4 regions of the Streptomyces sp. NPDC000151 genome follow, and region 2 is predicted to be linked to each of the others. Evidence: riboswitches for the same ligand, from Rfam matches in the RefSeq annotation. Region 2 holds a riboswitch; each other region holds the start of a gene.
What was found. Region 2 has a riboswitch for cobalamin ahead of metE (5-methyltetrahydropteroyltriglutamate--homocysteine S-methyltransferase). Riboswitches for the same ligand answer to the same signal wherever they lie in the genome.
Positions count from the first base shown of each region.

Region 1: linked by a shared signal. The riboswitch ahead of ABT381_RS32930 (SCO2321 family membrane protein) and the one ahead of metE (5-methyltetrahydropteroyltriglutamate--homocysteine S-methyltransferase) in region 2 are both predicted to bind cobalamin.
Region 3: linked by a shared signal. The riboswitch ahead of ABT381_RS12730 (ribonucleoside-diphosphate reductase subunit alpha) and the one ahead of metE (5-methyltetrahydropteroyltriglutamate--homocysteine S-methyltransferase) in region 2 are both predicted to bind cobalamin.
Region 4: linked by a shared signal. The riboswitch ahead of nicT (Nickel transporter NicT) and the one ahead of metE (5-methyltetrahydropteroyltriglutamate--homocysteine S-methyltransferase) in region 2 are both predicted to bind cobalamin.

Region 1 is NZ_JBEPFC010000200.1:6,962-10,572, reverse strand. Features, by position in the region: gene ABT381_RS32935 (SCO2322 family protein) at 1-702, opposite strand, end outside; gene ABT381_RS32930 (SCO2321 family membrane protein) at 699-1,955, opposite strand; cobalamin riboswitch at 2,134-2,273, opposite strand; gene ABT381_RS32925 (Strvi_7410 family MBL fold metallo-hydrolase) at 2,356-3,393, opposite strand; gene ABT381_RS32920 (aldehyde dehydrogenase) at 3,523-3,611, shown strand, end outside.
Region 2 is NZ_JBEPFC010000013.1:81,274-84,884, forward strand. Features, by position in the region: gene metE (5-methyltetrahydropteroyltriglutamate--homocysteine S-methyltransferase) at 1-1,950, opposite strand, end outside; cobalamin riboswitch at 2,107-2,324, opposite strand; partial or broken gene ABT381_RS06890 (condensation domain-containing protein) at 2,503-3,611, shown strand, end outside.
Region 3 is NZ_JBEPFC010000032.1:45,501-49,111, forward strand. Features, by position in the region: gene mctP (monocarboxylate uptake permease MctP) at 1-510, shown strand, start outside; gene ABT381_RS12725 (GNAT family N-acetyltransferase) at 617-1,132, shown strand; cobalamin riboswitch at 1,209-1,340, shown strand; gene ABT381_RS12730 (ribonucleoside-diphosphate reductase subunit alpha) at 1,494-3,611, shown strand, end outside.
Region 4 is NZ_JBEPFC010000063.1:13,452-17,062, reverse strand. Features, by position in the region: gene ABT381_RS19020 (NAD(P)-dependent alcohol dehydrogenase) at 1-946, opposite strand, end outside; gene ABT381_RS19015 (helix-turn-helix domain-containing protein) at 1,085-1,981, shown strand; cobalamin riboswitch at 1,978-2,228, shown strand; gene nicT (Nickel transporter NicT) at 2,261-3,376, shown strand; gene ABT381_RS19005 (HhH-GPD-type base excision DNA repair protein) at 3,410-3,611, opposite strand, start outside.

The sequences.
Region 1 (3,611 bases), on a different contig from region 2:
CACCGCGGCGGCGCCGAGGACGGCAACCGCGGCGATGCCGCCCATCAGGCCGGCGGAGGGCCCACCGGCACCGGTGTGCTCGCCGGAGCCGGACGCACCGGAGCCGGACGCGCCACCATCGGGCGCCGCGGACCCGGTGGACCCGGTGGACTCGCCGGAGCCCTTCGACGACCCGCCCGCCTGCTCGGCGCAGCCCTTTTCCGGATAACCGGCTATCGCGCACAGCAGCGCACTGGAGTCGTACCGCAGCGGCGCCGCGACCGCGGCCAGCGCGTCGCCCGCGCTCGCGTCCTCGGGGACCCGCGCGCACTCCGTACGGGCCGCGGGCGGGTTCTCGCCCTTCGGGGCGTCGGCCGCCGTGCCGAAGTCGAGGACGACGGCGACCCGCTTGCGGCCGTCCGCCGCCTTCGTGCCGCCGCAGACCGCGTCGAAGTCGGCGGCCGCGCGCGGCTTCGTGGCGCGCGCGGAGTCGGCGCTGACGGTGAAGCGGAAGCCGGCCACGCCGCCGTCTGCGGGGCGGGCCGTCGAGGGCCCCTCGGTGGCGTACGTCCAGCCACCGCCCCCGTGGGCCGCCGCGTCCGCCGTCCAGAAGGACCAGTAGCGGTACTCCTCGGCGTGCGCGGGCGCGGCGGCCAGGCCCGTGGCCGTGCCGGCCAGGGCCAGGGCGCCGATGCCGCGTGCGATACGGACGGCGCTGCTCACAGCTGGTTCTGCTTCCGGCGGCCGCTCACCAGGAAGCCGATGCCGGCGCCCGCCGCCAGGCCGACGACCACGACCCACCACACGGAGATGCCGCCCTCGTCCTGCTTCTGGTCCTTGCCGTCCTGCCGGGCCGAGGCGGCCGCCGGCTTCGGGCCGGTCGCGTTGAGCTTCGTCACCAGGTCCGTGCCGCCGAAGTCGTGCGGGTCGCCGCCGGTGGCGTGCGTGGCGAGGATCAGCTGCGCGTACGCGGCCGGGCCGCTCTGCTTCGCCCAGGCCGCCGAGTGCCCGCGCAGCCAGCCCAGCGACCGCTTCGCCTCGTCGGCACGCCCCGCGGCGGCCAGCGCGACGACGGCGTCGGCGGTGTTGCCGACGTCCGGCTGCGCCTCGGCGCCGGGCATCGCGGACATCAGGTGGTGGCCGTGCGCGTCCAGGACGGAGACGAGGTGGGCCGCGCCGTCGGCGGCGGCCGCGTGCGGGTCCTTCGCGGCGTCCTCGCAGGACGCCGGCTTCGCGGCGTCCGCACCCGGCTCGACGACGAAGCCCTTCCCCAGCGCCCCCAGTACCGCGGCGGCCGTCGCGTCCTCATTGGCGGCGAGCTTCCCGTCCTTGGCCTGGAAGGCGAACGCGCCGCGGTCCTTCTTCTTCGCGTCGCAGCCGAGCCGGAAGGCGAGCAGCCCGTCGTACGGCGACGTGCCGCCCTTCTTGGCCGTCACCGACTCGGGCTTCGTGCCCGTGGCGGCCAGCGCGCCGATCACCACCGAAGTGGAGTTGGCGTCGCTCGGGGCGCCGGCGGCCGAGCCCCAGCCGCCGTCGTCGTTCTGGGCGGACTTCAGCCAGGAGACGCCCTTGCGCACCGCGTCCGCATGCCCGCCGACCGCGGCCAGCGCCTGCACGGCGGCGGCCGTCTGGTTGGTGTCCCGCATCGTCTTCGCGTCGCAGCCCTGCTTCGGGTCGGCGCGGTACGCGGTGAACGCGCCGTCGGCGCACTGCTGCCCGGCGAGCCAGTCCACCGCCGAGTCCGCCGGGCGCACGCCCGCGGTGTCCTGCGCCAGCAGCGCCAGCGACTGCCGCCAGACGCCGTCGTACTTCGGGTCCGTGCTGCCGTACAGGCCCTTCGGGAGCTTGGGGGACGCGGCGGGCGCGGGGTCGGCGGCGAACGCGGCGGGGGCAGCGGCCGCGCACAGCACGGCGGCGGCCAGGGCCGCGGCGCAGCGGCGCGCCGGGGCGGCGAGGGAGCGGGCCGTGATGGCCATGGGGTCGGTGCCTCTCGGTCGGTTCGCGGGGTGCGCGAGGTGGGAGGTCACGCAGCCGTACTCCGCCGCACCACGTCGCGCGCGGCGCGCGGGCGCGGTGGCACCGGGCTCAGCTCCGTATACCTCGACGGTGCCGCGCGCCGGACGGCCGATGAAGGGCGGCCGTACGGTACGCGGGAGCCTTGGGCGTGCCCCGCCGGGCGTTCCGGCTCGCTCCGGCGCACGGATGCGCGCCAGGGCTCACGGCTGCGGGTCAGCGCCGGTTTTCCACCGGCTTCCCCCGGTCGGGCACGAATGAACTTGTCCGGACCACTTTAACCGGCGGGTAGCGGCCGGTCTCCGGCACGTGCAGAAGGGCTGCGTGGCCGCCCGGGCCCACCGCCTCCGGCAGCCGCGTGCCTCACACCGCCCGGTACGTCACCGGTTCCGAGCCCGGCACCGGCTCGGCCAGCCCCGCCTTCACCAGGCGCCGCAGGTGCGCCTCGGCCTCGGAGACGGCGATGGTGCGCGAGCCGTACGGGATCTCCTCCCACGGGCGGTTCCACGTCATGGTCTCGGCGAGCTGCCAGGGCGTGAGCGGGGCGGCGAGCAGGGCGCGCAGGCCGCCGAGCCGTTCCTCGTGGTGCGCGACGAGCTCCGCCGCCCGCTCGGCGGCGCCGGTGAAGGCGTGCTGGTGGGCCGGGAGGACCTCGGCGACGCCGAGCCGCGCGATCCGCTCCAGGGAGTCCAGATAGTCGCCGAGGGGATCGGTGACCGTCGCGTCGTCCGGGTCCTCGTACAGGCCGACGTGCGGCGTGATGCCCGGCAGCAGGTGGTCGCCGGAGAAGAGCCGGCCGTGCCCGGGGCGCGCCGCCGGGTGCGCCTCCTCCAGGTGGAGGCAGACGTGGCCCGGTGTGTGGCCCGGCGTCCAGACCGCGCGCAGCCGCCGCCCCGCGAGGTCCAGCAGCTCGCCGGGGACGATCTCGCGGTCCGGGAGCGCGGGACGCTGGTCCGGGAGCCCGCGCGTGCGCCCCTCGGCGCGGGCCGCGTAGAGCGGCGCGAGGTGGTCCTCGGGCGCGCCAGCCGAGGCCAGTTTCGCGATGACGTACGTCAGCCACGTGCCCGGCTCGGCCTCACGGGTGCGGCGGACGACCTCCGTGTCGGCCGCGTGCATCGCGATCCACGCGCCGGACGCCTCCCTGACCCGCGCCGACAGACCGTGGTGATCCGGGTGGTGGTGAGTGACCAGGACGCCGTGCAGATCGGCCACGTCGGTGCCGCAGGCGGTGAGCCCGGCGGCGAGGGCGTCCCAGGAGTCCGGGTCGTCCCAGCCGGTGTCGATCAGCACCGGGCCGCGGTCCGTCTCCAGTACATGGACGAGGGTGTGCCCGAGCGGGTTGTCCGGTATGGGCACGGCGATGCTCCACACCCCGCCCCGGTGGTCGATCACGTGCGGCATGTCCTGCCCCTCCCGGCCCGCACGCCGTCGCGTGCCTCACCGTTGCCCACTATAGCTAGAACTGGTATCAGTTCTGATGCAGCGTCAGATTTACGTCACGTATCGCGGTGACCGCGGGAGGCGGAGTCGATGGCCGATCTGATCGAGCACGGACAGCTCTACATAGGCGGCGAGTGGGTCGATCCCGCAGGGCGGGACACCATCGAGGTCGTCTCCCC
Region 2 (3,611 bases):
GTCGGGGCGCACGCCGCCGGTGGCGAGCCGGAACGCCTCGGTGGCCCAGGCCAGATAGGCGGCGTGGTCGGCGGCGCGCAGCGGGAGCGTCTCGCGCAGCGCCGGCTCGTCCACCTGGACAACCGAGGTGCCCGCCGCCTCCAGGTCGGCCACCTCGTCGCGCAGCGCCAGCGCGACCTGGCGCGCGGTGTCGGCGAGCGGCTGGTCGTCGCGGACGAAGGACCAGGCGAGCATCGTGACGGGACCGGTGAGCATGCCCTTGACCGGCCGCCCGGTGAGCGACTGCGCGTACCGGGTCCAGCGCACCGTCATCGGCTCCGGGCGGGAGACGTCGCCGGCCAGCACCGGCGGGCGGACGTAGCGGGTGCCGTAGGACTGGACCCAGCCGTGCCGGGTGGCGAGGTAGCCGGTCAGCCGCTCGGCGAAGTGCTGCACCATGTCGTTGCGTTCCGGCTCGCCGTGCACCAGGACGTCGAGCCCGGCCTTCTCCTGGTACGCGACGACCTCGCGGATCTCCGCCGCGATCCGCTCCTCGTACGCGTCCTCGTCGATCCGGCCCGCGCGCAGATCGGCGCGTGCGGTGCGCAGCGCGGACGTCTGCGGGAAGGAGCCGATGGTGGTGGTCGGCAGCGGCGGCAGGCCGAGGTGGGCGCGCTGGGCCGCGGACCGCTCGGGGTAGGGCTGGGAGCGCCGGCAGTCGGCGGCGGTGACGGCCGCGGCGCGGGCGCGCACGGCGGGGTCGTGGGTGAGCGCGGCGCCGGTACGGGAGGCGAGGTCGGCGCGGTTGGCGGCCAGTTCGGCGGCGATGATGCCGGTGCCGTGCGTCAGCCCGCGGGCCAGGGTGACCAGCTCGGCGGTCTTCTGCCGGGCGAAGGCGAGCCAGCGGGCGATCTGCGGGTCGATGTCGCGCTCGGCGGCCGCGTCCAGCGGGACGTGCAGCAGCGAGCAGGAGGCCGCCACGTCCACCCGGTCGGCGAGGCCCAGCAGGGTGCCGAGGGTGGCGAGTGACTTCCCGTGGTCGTCGATCCACACGTTGCGGCCGTTGACGACGCCCGCGATCAGCCGCTTGCCGGGCAGGCCGCCGGCCGCCGCCAGGTCGTCCAGATTGCCGGCCGCGGCCTCGGTGAAGTCCAGCGCCAGCCCCTCGACGGGGGCCTTGGCCAGTACCGGCAGGGCCTCGCCGAGACGTCCGAAGTAGGTCGCGACCAGGAGCTGCGGGCGGTCGGTGAGGGCGCCGAGGTCGCGGTAGGCGCGGGCCGCGGCGTTCAGTTCGGCCGGGGTGCGGTCCTGCACGAGCGCCGGTTCGTCCAGCTGGACCCACTCGGCACCGGCGGCGCGCAGGTCGGCGAGGACCTCGGCGTAGACGGGCAGCAGCCGGTCGAGCAGGGTCAGCGGCTCGAAGCCGGGGTCCACGCCGGGGGCCGGCTTGGCGAGCAGGAGATAGGTGACCGGGCCGACCAGGACGGGGCGTGCGGTGTGGCCGAGCGCGCGGGCCTCGCTCAGCTCCGCGACCTGCTTGCGGGAGTCGGCGGCGAAGACGGTGTCGGGGCCCAGCTCCGGCACCAGGTAGTGGTAGTTGGTGTCGAACCACTTGGTCATCTCCAGCGGCGCCGCGTCCTGCGTGCCGCGGGCCATGGCGAAGTACCCGTCCAGGGCGTCCGTTTCGACGGCGGCGCGGTGCCGGCGGGGGATCGCGCCGACCATGACGCTGGTGTCCAGCACGTGGTCGTAGTACGAGAAGTCGCCGGTCGGTACCTCGTGCAGGCCCGCCTCGGCCAGCTGCCCCCAGACGGAGCGGCGCAGTCCCGCGGCGGTCTCCCGGAGCGCGTCGGCGGTGACGCGGCCCTTCCAGTACCCCTCGACCGCCTTCTTCAGTTCCCGGTCCGGCCCCTGCCGGGGATAGCCGTACACGGTGGCCCGTACGGCCGTGGCGGTGTTCTTGCTGGTCACGTTGCTCTCCTTCGCGAGCGTGTCTCCGAGCGCCCGGCGACGGGCGAGAGCGCGAAGGGAGTGCACAGCGGACGGGACGCCACGCACTCGTGTGCCGCGTCCCTGCTGTACGCCGACCCGCCCTCGAGGTCACCGGAAGGACCGCACACGACGGGGGCCGCGTGCGGGCAACGGGCAGGTCTTCGGACTCACGAGCACGTCCACCCGAAGGTAGACACCTACTGGCCGTCGCTTCCCGGACCCGGTCGGATCCAGTGCGTATGACGGCGGTCGTTCCCGCTCACCGCTGCGGGGCAGTCCCGGATTCCCACCGGGTTCCCTCTTACGACGCGCCTGCCTGGCGGACAGGGCGAACCAGCTGCAGCGATCAGGTTATGCCCTGTCGCCGTCCACGTGCCATCCCCCGCTGTGTGCGTACGCCGTGCCGAGTGTCGTCGGGCAGCCCCGCGCGGAACAGGTCGGGGGTATCGGGCCGACTGTCCGACAAGCTGACCTGACGTGTCGTCAGGCAGAGTGCCGAGATGTGCCGCACGCGCCCCTTATCGTGCGCTTATGAGTCAAATGCCTGATTCCGCCCGTGACCGGATCGCCATCATCGGCATCGGCTGCCGCCTGCCCGGCCACGCCAACGACCACCGGGCGTTCTGGCGGAACCTGGCCGAGGGCCGGGACTGCATCGTCCCGACCCCGGCCGACCGGTACGACGTCACCACCCTGGGCAGCCGGGACCGGGCCAAGCCCGGGCGGCTGGTCGGCGGCCGCGGCGGGTACATCGACGGCTTCGACGAATTCGACCCGGCGTTCTTCGGCATCAGCCCGCGCGAGGCCGCCCACCTCGACCCGCAGCAGCGCAAGCTCCTGGAGGTCTCCTGGGAGGCCCTGGAGGACGGCGGCCAGCGCCCGGCCGGCCTGGCGGGCCGCGACATCGGCGTGTTCATCGGCGCGTTCACGCTGGACTACAAGATCCTGCACTTCGCCGACCCGGACTTCCTGGCGGCACACACCGCGACCGGCACCATGATGACGATGGTGTCGAACCGCGTCTCGCACGCCTTCGACTTCCGCGGCCCCAGCGTCTCCCTCGACACCGCCTGCAGCTCCTCCCTCGTCGCCCTGCACCTCGCCCGGCAGAGCCTGCTGCGCGGCGAGACCGACCTCGCGCTGGCCGGCGGCACACTGCTGCACAGCGCGCCGCAGTACACCATCGCCGAGACCAAGGGCGGCTTCCTCTCCGTCGACGGCCGGTCGCGCGCCTTCGACGCGGCGGCCGACGGCTACGTACGTGCCGAGGGCGTCGCCGTCGTGGCACTGAAACGGCTGGCCGACGCGGTGCGCGACGGCGACCCGGTGCACGCCGTGGTGCTCGGCAGCGGGGTGAACCAGGACGGGCGGACCAACGGCATCACCGTGCCGCGCGAGGACGCCCAGGTGGACCTCGTACGGAAGGTGTGCGCCGAGGCGGGCGTCGCGCCCGGCAGCCTGCAGTACGTCGAGGCACACGGTACTTCCACGCCCGTCGGCGATCCGATCGAGGCCCGGGCGCTCGGCCGCGTCCTGTCCGCGGGCCGCCCGCCCGGCGCCCCGTGCTACGTGGGCTCGGTCAAGACCAACATCGGGCACACCGAGGCCGCCGCCGGCATCGCGGGGCTGATCAAGACCGT
Region 3 (3,611 bases), on a different contig from region 2:
CTCAAGCCGGGCGCCACGCCCGCGCAGGAGCACAAGGTCGCCAAGCTGGTGTCGCTGCTGGTGAAGGTCGGCGCGCTGGCGTTCGTCCTGACGATGGACAAGACGGTGGCGATCAACTTCCAGCTGCTGGGCGGCATCTGGATCCTGCAGACCATGCCGGCGCTGGTGGGCGGCCTGTTCACCCGCTGGTTCCACCGCTGGGCGCTGCTCGCCGGCTGGGCGGTCGGCATGGTGTACGGCACGGTCGCGGCGTACGGCGTGGCGAGCCCCACGCAGAAGCACTTCGGCGGCTCGAACGCGGAGATCCCCGGGATCGGCGAGATCGGCTACATCGGCCTGACCGCGTTCGTGCTCAACGTCCTGGTGACGGTGGTCCTGACGGTCGTCCTGCGGGCCGTGAAGGCCCCTGCCGGCATCGACGAGACCTCGCCCGAGGACTACACGGCGGACGCCGGTGACAAGGGCGTCCAGGTGGACCTGCCGCCGGCCACGGCGGGCGCCGCCCACTAGGTCGTGACCGCAGAGTCCCGCCTGAGCTCATGACGGCCGACGGGCCGCCGGTGGAAACCGGCGGCCCGTTGTCGTACCCCCGGTGCACACTGAGCGCATGGATCCCATGGACATCGTGGTCAGGCGGATACGTACGGAGGAGCACGCGTGGCTGGGCGAGATCACGGCCCAGGCGTATCTCGGTGACGGGCTGCTCGACTTCGGGGAGGACGACGGCTATCTGCCCCTGCTGCGGGACGTGGCGCGGCGGGCCGCCGAGGCGGAGGTGCTGGTGGCCGTGGCGGACGGCGAGGTGCTGGGCGGGGTGACGTTCGTGCCGGCGGGCGGTCCGTGGGCGGACATCGCGCGGCCGGGCGAGGCGGAGTTCCGGATGCTGGCGGTCGCGAAGGAGGCACGCGGCAGAGGCGCGGGCGAGGCGCTGGTGCGCGCGTGTCTGGAACGTGCGCGGGAGACCGAGGGCTGCGCACGTCTCGTGCTGTCCTCCCAGCGCTCGATGCTCAGCGCGCACCGCATCTACCGTCGCCTGGGGTTCACGCGGACCCCGGACCGCGACTGGCATCCGATACCGGACGCCGGCCCGCTGCTGACGTTCGCCCGGGAGCTGACGCCTTCGCAGGGGTGACCATCCGTGCGTACGGCTGCACGGACAGCAGCGTCGCGACACAAGATATGGGAACGCTCGCGCGGGGCGACACAAGATGTATGCTCGTGCTCGCTGTCGCCGCAGGGGAATCCGGTGCGAATCCGGAACTGTCCCGCAACGGTGTGCTGAGTGGGCATTTGTGCCGCGCTCGCCGAGTCCGAGGACCTGCCGACGGTACGTCCGTATCCGTTCCGGTGCGGGCGTCGAGACGTCCGGGCTCCGTGGGATGGGCCGGTGGACGCTGCGTGGTGTGCCCGCGTGCCCGGCAGGGCTCCGGCGCGGCTGCCCGTACGCCTCCGACCGCCCTCCCCCGGCCCCAGCCGAGTGAGGAGAGCACAAGGTGACCATCGCGCCAGCGGAGTCAGCACAAGAGGCGCAGGCGGCACAGGAGAAGCGGGCGGCACAGGAGGCGCGGGCGACGACCGCGCGGCCCGACGACGGCCCCGGTACGGCCCTGCTGCGCACCCTGACCGACCTCACCGCCGACCTGCCGGCCACCGACCCGGGCAAGGTCGCCGCGGCCGCGCTGCGCGGCCGGCACGCCGGCTCGGACGCGGCGGAGCTGCGCGAGCTGGCGATGGAGGCCGCGGCCGGGCTGATCGGCGATGAGCCGCAGTACTCCAAGCTGGCCGCCCGGCTGCTGACCGCCGCGGTCGCCGAGGAGGCCGCGAGCCAGGGCGCGACGGGCTTCGCCGCCTCGGTCGCCACGGGGCACCGCGAGGGTCTGATCGCCGACGGCACGGCGGAGTTCGTCCGGACGCACGCCGCCACGCTGGACGCGCTGGTCGAGGCGGCCCTCCAGGACGGCGCCGACGACCGCTTCGGCTACTTCGGCCTGCGCACGGTCTACTCCCGCTACCTCCTCCGGCACCCGATCACCCGCAAGGTCATCGAGACCCCGCAGCACTTCCTGCTGCGCGTGGCCTGCGGCCTGGCCGAGGACCACTCGGACCGCGCCGTCCAGGACGTCGCCGCGCTGTACGCGCTGACCAGCACGCTCTCCTACCTGCCCTCCTCCCCCACGCTCTTCAACTCCGGCACCCGCCACCCGCAGATGTCCTCCTGCTATCTGCTGGACTCGCCGCTGGACGAGCTGGACTCGATCTACGACCGCTACCACCAGGTCGCGCGCCTCTCGAAGCACGCGGGCGGCATCGGCCTCTCGTACTCCCGGGTGCGCGCCCGCGGTTCGCTGATCCGCGGCACCAACGGGCACTCCAACGGCATCGTGCCGTTCCTGCGGACCCTCGACGCGAGTGTCGCCGCGGTGAACCAGGGCGGCCGCCGCAAGGGCGCCGCCTGCGTGTATCTGGAGACCTGGCACGCGGACATCGAGGAGTTCCTGGAGCTGCGCGACAACACCGGTGAGGAGGCGCGGCGTACGCACAACCTGAACATCGCGCACTGGATCCCGGACGAGTTCATGCGCCGGGTCGAGGCGGACCAGGACTGGTCGCTGTTCTCGCCGGCGGACGCGCCGGAGCTGGTGGACCTGTGGGGCGCGGAGTTCGACGCCGCGTACCGGCAGGCGGAGGCCGACGGAAAAGCGATCAAGGCCGTCCCCGCGCGGACGCTGTACGCCCGCATGATGCGGACCCTGGCGCAGACCGGCAATGGCTGGATGACCTTCAAGGACGCCGCCAACCGCACCGCGAACCAGACCGCCGAGCCGGGCCGGGTCGTGCACTCCTCGAACCTGTGCACGGAGATCCTGGAGGTCACGGACGACGGCGAGACGGCCGTCTGCAACCTCGGCTCCGTCAACCTCGCCGCGCACCTGGGCGCGGACGGCGAGCTGGACTGGGCCAAGCTGGACGCCACGGTCCGGACGGCCGTCACCTTCCTCGACCGCGTCGTGGACATCAACTTCTACCCGACCGAGCAGGCCGGCGCGTCCAACTCCCGCTGGCGACCGGTGGGACTGGGCCTGATGGGCCTCCAGGACGTGTTCTTCCGGCTGCGCTTGCCGTTCGACTCCCCCGAGGCGCGCGAGCTGTCCACCCGTATCTCCGAGCGGATCATGCTCGCCGCGTACGAGGCGTCCGCCGACCTCGCCGAGCGGCACGGCCCGCACCCGAACTGGGCGGCGACCCGCACCGCCCGCGGCGTGCTGCACCCCGACCACTACCCCAATGCCGAGCCCCGCTGGGCCGACCGCTGGGCCGCGCTGCGCACCCGTATCGCGGCGACCGGCATGCGAAACTCACTCCTTCTGGCGATCGCCCCCACCGCGACCATCGCCTCCATCGCGGGCGTGTACGAGTGCATCGAGCCGCAGGTCTCCAACCTTTTCAAGCGCGAGACGCTGAGCGGGGAGTTCCTGCAGGTCAACGCGTACCTGATCGAGGAGCTCAAGGCGCTGGGCCTGTGGGACGCGCGGACCCGTGACGCGCTGCGCGAGGCCAACGGCTCGGTCCAGGACCTGGAATGGGTGCCGGAGGACGTCCGCGCGCTGTAC
Region 4 (3,611 bases), on a different contig from region 2:
CGCCGATCCCGTGCGCGGCGCAGAAGTCCAGCATCTCCTGGGTCTCGGGGATGCCGCCGATCATCGAACCGGCCATCGCCTTGCTGCCGCCCAGCAGGGAGAACGGCGAGAGGCCGAGCGCGCCCTCGGGCGCGCCGACCTGCACCATCGTGCCGTGCACGCGGAGCAGCGAGAGGTAGGCGTCCACGTCCAGGTCGGCGGAGACGGTGTTGATGATCAGGTCGAAGCGGCCCGTCAGCTCCTGGAAGGTGGCCGGGTCGGAGGTCGCGTAGTAGTGGCTCGCGCCCAGCTTCAGCCCGTCGTCCTTCTTGCGGAGCGACTGGCTGAGCACGGTGACCTCGGCGCCCATGGCATGGGCGATCTTCACGGCCATGTGGCCGAGGCCGCCCAGGCCGACGACCGCGACCTTCTTGCCGGGGCCCGCGCCCCAGCGGGAGAGCGGCGAGTACACGGTGATGCCCGCGCACAGCAGCGGCGCGGCGGCGTCCAGGCCGATGCCCTCGGGGATGCGGAGGGCGAAGTCCTCGGAGACCACGACGTGGGTCGAGTAGCCGCCATAGGTCGGCTCGCCGTCCCGGCCGATGGCGTTGTACGTCTGTACGTTGCCCGTGCCGGTGCAGTGCTGCTCCAGACCGGCCTTGCAGTTGTCGCACTCCCGGCAGGAGTCGACCATGCAGCCGACGCCGACCCGGTCGCCGACCTGGTGGCGGGTGACCTCGGGGCCCACTGCGGAGACCACGCCGGCGATCTCGTGGCCCGGGACCATCGGGAAGATGGCCTGGCCCCAGTCCTCGTCCACCTGGTGGATGTCGGAGTGGCAGATCCCCGCGTACTTGATGTCGATCTCGATGTCGTGCGCGCCGAGCTCACGGCGCGGAATGGTGGTGCGCTCAAGCGGTGCCTTGGGCGCGGGTGCTGCATACGCGGTGACAGAGGTGTGTGTCATGCCATCAAGGCTGCGTCGGGACGAGAAGCGGAGCCAGAGCCCCCGTTTTCGTACGCACGCGGTTGGTACCACTGGTAGTGGCACCCTCACGCCCGCTCGGCCGGCCCGTACGGACGCGGCGGGCCGGATACTGGGCCTATGGACCAGCGCACCGAATTGAGCGAGTTTCTGCGCACCCGCCGCGCGCGTCTGCAGCCCGAGGACGTCGGACTGCCGCGGCCCAGCGGGCGGCGCCGGGTGCCGGGCCTGCGGCGGGAGGAGCTCGCGCAGCTGGCCGGGGTGAGCGTCGCGTATTACGTACGGCTCGAACAGGGCCACGGCCAGAACGTCTCCACGGCCGTACTGGACGCGATCGCCGGCGCCCTGCGGCTCAACGAGGCCGAGCGGGCCCACCTCAATCACCTGGTCAAGCCGAAGGCCAAGCGCTCGCGCGGCGCCGGGCGGCCGCAGCGGGTGCGGCCCGCGCTGCAGCAGCTGCTGGACGCGATGGAGGGGATTCCGGCGTATGTCGCGGGCCGCCGCCTGGACGTCATCGGCTGGAACCGCATGGCGTGCGCCCTGCTCGGCGACTACGCCGCGCTCCCGCCCGAGCAGCGGAACATCGCCTGGCAGGTCTTCCTGGACCCGGCAGCGCGCGAGCTCTACGTCGACTGGGAGAGCAAGGCCGCCGACATCGTCTCCTACCTCCGCCTGGACGCGGGCTGCCATCCCGACGACCCGCTGCTCGCCTCGCTGATCGGGGAGCTGTCGGTCAAGAGCGAGGAGTTCCGGCAGCTGTGGGCCACGCACGACGTGCAGGACAAGGGCTTCGGCGTGAAGCGGCTGCACCACCCGGTCGTCGGGCCGCTGACCCTGTCGTACGAGACGCTGCGGCTGCCCGCCGACCCGGACCAGCAGCTGATCGTCTACCACGCGGAGCCGGGCTCGGCCTCGGCGGAATCGCTGCGGCTGCTGGGCGACTGGGCGGCGGCGGACCCGGTTGCCGTAGAGCCGATGGCCGAGGACACCGCCCGGCGGCGGGACGGGGGAGGTTAGAGTGGCCGGGCCGTGGTGCTCGGGAAGACCGGTGAAGACCTACGGGTCCGATTCCGGAGCGGCCCTCGCCACTGTGATCGGGGAGCTACCGACCCATTCCCCGTGCGTGCACCGCGTACGTACGGGGGGCCACTGACCGCGGAGTGCGGACGGGAAGGCCGGGGCGGGCGCGTCCTCCTCCACGCTCTTGACGAGCGGGGAGGAGATCCTCGTAAGCCAGGAGACCGGCCACGGCATCTCACGAACTGATTCCACGAGGTGCTGGAGCGTGATGGCCGGATGACCGTGCCCACTCATACCCCCACGTCCGCCGATCTGTCGCAGTTCCGCTGGCAGCGGCGCGACACCGTCCGTACGGCCGGCCTGCTGGCGGTCATAGCCGCTTTGCACATCGTCGCGTTCGGTGTGCTGTTCCTGCTCGTCGTGCCCGGCCACTACACCGTCGGCACACAGGTGTTCGGCGTGGGCCTGGGCGTCACCGCGTACACCCTCGGCATGCGGCACGCGTTCGACGCGGACCACATCGCCGCGATCGACAACACCACCCGCAAGCTCATGGCCGACGGGAAGCGGCCGGTCTCGGTGGGCTTCTGGTTCGCGCTCGGCCACTCCAGCATGGTCGTGCTGATGGCCGCGCTGGTCTCGGGCGGCGCGGCGCTCGCGGGGACCCTGATGGACGAGGGCTCCCGTACGCACCAGGTGCTCGGCACGGTCGGCACCACCGTCTCCGGGGCCTTCCTCTACCTCATCGCCGCCCTCAACCTGATCGCGCTGGCCGGCATCTGGCGGGTCTTCCGCGCCATGCGGGCCGGGGAGTACGACGAGTCGGAGCTGGAGCGGCAGCTGGACTCGCGCGGCTTCATGAACCGGGTGCTCGGCCGGTTCACCAGGACCATCACGCGGCCGGGCCAGATGTACCCGATCGGGCTGCTCCTCGGCCTCGGCTTCGACACCGCGACCGAGGTGACGCTGATGGTGATGGCGGGCAGCGGCGCCGCGTCCGGGCTGCCCTGGTACGCGGTCCTGTGCCTGCCGCTGCTGTTCGCGGCCGGGATGAGCCTCTTCGACACCCTCGACGGCACGTTCATGAACTTCGCGTACCAGTGGGCGTTCTCCAACCCGGTGCGCAAGGTCTACTACAACCTCACGATCACCGGCCTGTCCATCGCCGTGGCCCTCTTCATCGGCACCATCGAGCTGGTGACCGTGCTGCACGACAAGCTCGGCCTGAAGGACGCGGTCACCGACCGGATCTCCGGCCTGGACCTGGACAACGTCGGCTACCTCATCGTCGGCCTCTTCGTCGTCGTCTGGGCGGCGGCGATCGCCTACTGGCGGCTGTCGGGCGTCGAACAGCGGTGGGCGGCGCGGGTGGCCGCCCCTTCGGAGGGCTGAGCGCGCACGCCCCGGGCGGCGGGCCGCGCGGCCCTACTTGCCGGCCGCCTTCTTCGCCGCCCGCTTCATCTGCTGCTTGTACGCCCGGACCTCGGCCAGCGACTCGGGGCCCGTGATGTCGGCGACCGAGCGGTGCGAGCCCTCCTCGCCGTACGGCCCCGCGGCCTCGCGCCAGCCCTCGGGGCGCACGCCGAACTGCTTGCCGAGGAGGGCCAGGAAGATCTGTGCCTTCTGC